Linked DNA regions of Variovorax paradoxus. Each later gene encodes a partner of the first gene's protein in a complex. Links are inferred from orthologs where the notes say so. Each region holds a gene or a part of one and is shown on either strand. Other genes may lie near its edges.

What was found.
Region 2: the proteins of glnK (region 1) and QHG62_RS18435 are in contact, whole or in part, in a solved structure (PDB 2NS1), measured with the Escherichia coli proteins. The link is inferred for Variovorax paradoxus from one-to-one orthologs.

Annotation. Positions count from the first base shown.
Region 1 is NZ_CP123990.1:415,522-418,822, reverse strand. What follows is about bases 291-3,276. They hold glnK (P-II family nitrogen regulator), read right to left. Parts: upstream 1,960-3,276; coding sequence 1,621-1,959; downstream 291-1,620. Other genes in these bases: QHG62_RS01915 (YifB family Mg chelatase-like AAA ATPase), read left to right, coding at 3,075-3,276; QHG62_RS01920 (TorF family putative porin), read right to left, coding at 2,033-2,857. In the rest of the region: more of QHG62_RS01915, read left to right, coding at 3,277-3,301. UniProt on the Escherichia coli protein: Involved in the regulation of nitrogen metabolism. Regulates the activity of its targets by protein-protein interaction in response to the nitrogen status of the cell.
Region 2 is NZ_CP123990.1:3,833,149-3,836,363, reverse strand. What follows is about bases 221-3,120. They hold QHG62_RS18435 (ammonium transporter), read left to right. Parts: upstream 221-1,019; coding sequence 1,020-2,222; downstream 2,223-3,120. Other genes in these bases: QHG62_RS18430 (Fic family protein), read left to right, coding at 2,286-3,120; QHG62_RS18440 (LytTR family DNA-binding domain-containing protein), read left to right, coding at 221-838. Also shown: more of QHG62_RS18440, read left to right, coding at 1-220; more of QHG62_RS18430, read left to right, coding at 3,121-3,215. UniProt on the Escherichia coli protein: Involved in the uptake of ammonium/ammonia (NH(4)(+)/NH(3)). Transport is electrogenic. Following sequestration of NH(4)(+) at the periplasmic face, NH(4)(+) is deprotonated and neutral NH(3) is transported into the cytoplasm.

The DNA.
Region 1 (3,301 bases):
CTGTTATATGCGGTCTCGCCGTGCGAGGAGATGTCGAGGCCTTCGCGCTCTTCTTCTTCCGACACACGCAGGCCGATGGTGAGATCGGCAATCTTGAAGGCGATGAACTTCGCGCTCTTCTTCTTCCGACACACGCAGGCCGATGGTGAGATCGGCAATCTTGAAGGCGATGAACGCCACCACGCCAGACCACACGATGGTCAGCAGCACGCCCTTGAGCTGGATCCAGACCTGTGCGCCGATGCCGTTGGACACCACGCTGGCCGTGACCCAGTCGCCCACGAGGCCGGGGCCGCCGAGTGCCTGGGTGTTGAACACGCCGGTGAGCAGCGCGCCGACGATACCGCCGACACCGTGCACGCCGAACACGTCGAGCGAGTCGTCAGCGCCGAGCAGCTTCTTGAGGCCGTTGACGCCCCAGAGGCAGGCGAAGCCGGCGATGAAGCCGATAATGATGGCGCCCATCAGGCCGACGTTGCCGGCGGCCGGGGTGATGGCCACGAGGCCTGCAACGGCGCCCGAAGCGGCACCCAGCATCGAGGCCTTGCCGCGCATCAGCGCTTCACCGATGCACCATGCAAGCACTGCTGCGGCGGTGGCGGTAAAGGTGTTCATGAAGGCGAGCACGGCGCTGGTGCCGGCTTCGAGGGCCGAACCTGCGTTGAAACCGAACCAGCCGACCCACAGCAGCGAGGCGCCGACCATGGTGAGCGTGAGCGAGTGAGGCGTGAAGGCTTCCTTGCCGTATCCGACGCGCTTGCCGATGACGTAGGCGCCGACCAGGCCTGCAACGGCTGCATTGATGTGCACCACGGTGCCGCCCGCGAAGTCGAGCGCGCCCCATTGCCAGATCAGGCCGGCCTTGGCGTTGTTGGCATCCACCACGTTGGCGGCGGTGTAGGCGTCAGGGCCAAGCCAGAACCAGACCATGTGGGCCAGCGGCGCATAGCTGAAGGTGAACCAGATCACCATGAACAGCAGCACGGCCGAGAACTTGGCGCGCTCTGCAAAGGCACCCACGATCAGGCAGCAGGTAATGCCGGCGAACGTGGCCTGGAAGGCGGCAAACAGCAGCTCGGGGATGTACACACCCTTGCTGAAGGTGGCGCCGGGCGCGAACACGCCGGTGGCCGGATCGAACACGCCCTTCATGAAGAGCCGGTCGAAGCCGCCGATGAAGGCATTGCCTTCGGTGAAGGCCAGGCTGTAGCCATAGATGAGCCACAGCACGACGATCAGCGAGAAGGTGACCATCACCTGCATCAGCACCGACAGCATGTTCTTGCTGCGCACCAGGCCGCCGTAGAACAGCGCCAGGCCGGGAATGGTCATCATGATGACGAGCAGCGTGGACAGCATCATCCAGCTGGTGTCACCCTTGTTGAACGAAGGAGCGGGAGCCGCGGCGGGCGCTGCTTCGGCAGCAGCAGCGGGGGCGGCGGCAGGTGCCGCGGCCGCGGGGGCTGCAGCGGGAGCCGGGGCGGTTGCAGCCGGTGCCGTGGCAGCCGGCGCTTCAGCCGCCGGCGCCTGTGCGAACGAGGCGGTGCCGGCAGCGAGCACGCTCAAGCCGAGCGCAAGAGAAACAAGCAGTTTTTTCATGGTTGTTTTTTTCCGGGCTGATCAGAGGGCTTCGCGGCCGGTTTCACCGGTGCGGATGCGAACGACCTGCTCGAGGTTGTAGACAAAAATCTTGCCGTCGCCGATCTTGCCGGTGCGGGCTGCGCCTTCGACGGCTTCGATCACGCGGTCGACGAGGTCGTCGGACACCGCCGCTTCGATCTTGACCTTGGGCAGGAAGTCGACCACGTACTCGGCGCCGCGGTACAGCTCGGTGTGGCCCTTCTGGCGACCGAATCCCTTGACCTCCGTGACCGTGATGCCTTGCACGCCGATGGCCGACAGTGCTTCGCGCACTTCGTCGAGCTTGAACGGTTTGATGATGGCTGTGACCAGCTTCATGATGACTTTCTCCTTCTTGGATGGAATGAATGGTGCGGCAGCTTGGGCCGCACCTTTGTTCTTGTGCCTGCTCTTACAGCGTCTTGCTGAGCGTAACGATGAAGCGGGCCTTGTTGGGCGAGTAGTACTGCTCGCCGATCGGGCCGAAGCCGAAGTCCACGCCCGGGTTGCTCAGCGCGAGGTAAGAGCTCTTCTTGTTGGCGCCCTGCACCGAGCCGGCAAGTGCCAGGCCGTTGCCGAAGTCATACGACACGCCCACGTTGTAGTCCACGTAGCTCTTGTAGCCCAGGCTGCGGATGTCGCTGGACATGTGCGTGTAGCCCACGGCCGCCTTCAGCGTGAGCTTGGGCACGATTTCCTTGCTGTAGGCCAGGTTCAGGTAGCCGGTGTTGCGGCCCTTCAGGCCCGAGCCCGACTTGTAGCCCGCATAGCCGAAGTAGTCCTTGGAGACCGTGTGCGAGTACTTCAGGGTGAACGAGCCGATGGCTTCGTCGGCCCAGGTGCCCGCGCCGTACAGCTCGGTGGTGTTGCCGATGGAGTTGCCCGGGTAGATATAGGTCAGCGCACCCACGTCCATGTCGAACGGGCCGGCCTTGAACTTGTAGCCGCCGTAGATGTCGCTTTCGATGCTGTTGCCCTGGAGCCAGTTGACGCTGGAATTCCAGTTGCCCACATAGAAGCCGCTTTCGCCGAAGGCGTAGTCGAAGCCGCCCTGGATGGCCGGCTTGAAGCCCTTGGTCTTGGCGTAGTCGTTCTTCCCGATCATGTCCTGGTCCTGGCCGCGGAACTTGTAGTTGCTGGTCAGGGCCACATTCCCCGAGAGCTGGGCGCTCGCCAGCATCGGCAGGGCTGCAAGGGCGACCACGGCCACTGCCTGGGCGAAATTACGGTGCATCATCGAGACTCCTCGGAGTTGGTTGGATCGTTGGGGGGACACCGTCTCATAGCAGGGAGCGTGCCAAAGTGCTCGTTCCGCCTGCTGCATGGCTGCAGCCCCGGCCTCCGCAGTCCGCGTGAAAAGTTACAAGAGTGTTCAGTTGCGGTGCCCTTCCGGGGGCCCGCGGTGCACAAGTCCGACCAAAAACGGGCGCACCACAATGGGGAGAGTAATAAAAATGAGCTTGTCTTTGGTGCAAAGCCGCGCTTTGCTTGGGCTGGAAGCGGCCAGTGTCACGGTCGAGGTGCATCTGGCCAACGGCCTGCCCAGCTTTACGCTGGTCGGGCTGGCAGAAACCGAGGTCAAGGAGGCGCGCGAACGCGTGCGTTCGGCCATACAGAATGCCGGCCTCGAGTTTCCAAATAACAAGCGGATCACCGTCAACCTGGCGCCAGCCGACCTGCC
Region 2 (3,215 bases), 3.4 Mb from region 1 along the record:
CGGCTTCTGGCTCGTCTTCATGGCGCTGCAGGCGGTGTTCAACACCACCGTGGCGCTGATCGATGCGCGCGATCGCGCGGTGCCGCGCGCACCCTGGGAAATCGTGACCTGGGAAGTGTCCAGCCACCTTGTGTTGCTGGCGCTGGTGCCGGCGGTGGTTGCCGTGCAGCGCCGGCTGTCGCCGCTGGTGCGCACTCATTTGCCGCGCTTTGTGGCCTGCCACCTGGCCGCCAGCGTCGTATTCAGCCTGGTGCATGTGGCCGCGATGTTCGCGCTGCGGGCGGTGGTCTATTCGGCCATGGGCGAGCGCTACGACTTCGCAGGCTGGACGGGGCGCTGGGGCTACGAATACCTGAAGGACGTTCGCGCCTACCTGTCGATGGTGTTCGGCATCTGGGTCTACGGCGTCTTCATGCTGCGGCTGCAGGGCGAGGCGCGTGTGCTCGACGCGCCCGAGGCAGCGCCCGCCGAACCCGATGCCCCCCGAGCGGAACCGTCCGCCCCGCCCGCCCGGCCCGAGCGCTTTCTGGTGCGCAAGCTGCGGCGCGAATTCCTGATTGCCGCCGGCGACATCGAGTGGCTGCAGGCCCAAGGCAACTACGTCGGCCTGCACGTCAACGGCCACGACTACCTGCTGCGCGCCACGCTCACCGACTTCTTGACCCAACTAGATCCCGCCAGCTTCGTGCGCGTGCACCGCAGCCATGCGGTCAACTTGGGGCGCATCAAGGAAATAGAGCCGCTGGACGGCGGCGACGCCCGGCTGCACATGCACGACGGCAGCACGGTGCCATGCAGCCGCCGCTACCGCGATGCACTGCGCGTGGGCACGAGTTGAAAAGGCAGTCCCCGGCTCGTGGTGTCCCGTTCCGGTGCGGTCTTTGCACTGAGAAGGCTCATTGACCTCCAGTTCGCACCATCAAAGAGCTTGCAGGCACCATTTTTGCTTCCTTGCGGCGCTGCCCCGGGCGATTCGGGTGCAATGCACCAATTCAAACCAAAAACTGCAAGAAGCTCCAATGGACGCACTCAAACAGGGCGCAGACGCGCTGTTCATCCTTCTCGGCGCCATCATGGTGTTTGCCATGCATGCCGGTTTCGCCTTTCTGGAACTGGGGACCGTGCGCAAGAAGAACCAGGTCAATGCACTGGTCAAGATCCTGGTCGACTTTTCGGTCTCGACCATCGTGTACTTCCTGGTGGGCTATGGCGTGGCCTACGGCACGCATTTCTTCGTGGGCGCGACCGAGCTTGCGGCCAAGAGCGGCTACGAACTGGTGAAGTTCTTCTTTCTGCTGACCTTTGCAGCGGCCATTCCGGCCATCATTTCGGGCGGCATTGCCGAGCGCGCCAAGTTCTGGCCCCAGCTCATTGCCACGGCCGTCATCGTCGGCCTTGTCTATCCGCTGTACGAGGGCATCGCGTGGAACAAGGCCTTCGGCATCCAGGGCTGGATTGCCTCGGCCACCGGCCACGAGTTTCATGACTTTGCCGGATCGGTGGTGGTGCACGCGGTAGGCGGCTGGCTGGCCTTACCGGCCGTGCTGCTGCTGGGCGCGCGCCGCAACCGCTACCGGGGCGACGGCTCGCTGAGCGCGCATCCGCCGTCGAACATTCCTTTTCTGGCGCTGGGCGCGTGGATCCTCTGTGCGGGCTGGTTCGGCTTCAACGTGATGAGCGCCCAGACCATCGACAAGATCTCGGGGTTGGTGGCCGTCAACTCGCTCATGGCCATGGTGGGCGGCACGCTGGTGGCGCTGGCCATGGGCAAGAACGACCCCGGCTTTGTGTACAACGGCCCGCTCGCCGGGCTGGTGGCCGTGTGCGCCGGTTCCGACCTGATGCACCCGCTGGGCGCGCTGGTGGTGGGCGGTGTGGCCGGCGCCATCTTCGTTTCGATGTTCACGCTCACGCAGAACAAATGGAAGATCGACGACGTGCTCGGCGTATGGCCGCTGCACGGCCTCTGCGGCACCTGGGGCGGCATCGCAGCCGGCATCTTCGGCGCGCAGGCACTGGGCGGTATTGGCGGCGTGAACGTGTGGGCACAGCTCATCGGCACCCTGATGGGCGTGGCGTGGGCCGCGCTTGCGGGGGCGGCGGTTTATGGCGCGCTCAAGGCCGCGATGGGGCTGCGGCTCACGCAGGAAGAGGAATACGACGGCGCGGACCTGTCGATTCACCACATTTCGGCTACGCCGGAGCGTGAGGTGAATTGGTAATGGGACCGGGCTGAAGCGCATTTTCGTTGAATACGCTTCAAATATGAAGCGTATTTCCCTAGAATGCGCTTCATGTGGATCTGGCAAGCCCAAAAATGGCCGCACTTCAACGTCGATGCGCGAGCCCTGCAGCCTGCGCTGTCGGCCGCGCGCCTGGCCCAGGGGCGCATGCTGGGCGTGGCGGGCAACCTTCAACTCGTCGACCTGAGCGAGCTCCAACTCGGCGAGTGGACGCAAGAAGCCATTTCTACCGCCCAGATCGAAGGCGAAACACTTCAAGTCAATTCGGTGCGTGCCTCGGCGGCGCGGCGGCTTGGCCTTGCGCCGGCCGACCGCGTGCCAAGGGATGCGCGCACGGAAGCCACGCTCGACATTGTTGAAGCAGCCGTTGCGCGTTGGGATGAGCCACTTTCAGAAGGGCGGCTTCTCGATTGGCACGCGGCGCTTTTCCCGAACGGACGAAGCGGCATCACACGCATCGTGATGGGTGGCTACCGTGTCCACGAAGACCCCATGCAGATCGTCACTCCCCGCATCGGCAAGCCGGACACGGTGCACTATGAAGCGCCTCCTTCACGCGATGTGCCGGCTCAGATGAAGGCGTTGCTCGAATGGTTCGAGGGCGGCCGGGAGCGGGCAGAAATGGACGGCATCGTGCGCAGCGCCATCGCGCATCTTTGGTTCGAAACCATTCACCCATTCGAAGACGGTAATGGCCGGATCGGCCGCGCTCTGAGCGACTTGGCGCTGGCGCAGGATCTGCGCAGCAACCAGCGTCTCTTCAGCATGTCTCAGCAGCTATGGCTCGACCGCGCGGGTTACTACAACCAATTGCAGGCCGCCAGTGCTCAAGAGAGCATGGATGTCACGCCGTGGGTGCGCTGGTTTGTCGGCTGTGTTGAAAAGGCGTGCCTCTCAACGCTGGCCCAGATACAGGCCGCGGGCGCCAAGGCTGGCTTCTGGGCACTTCTGGATGCTGCGCATCCGCAACTC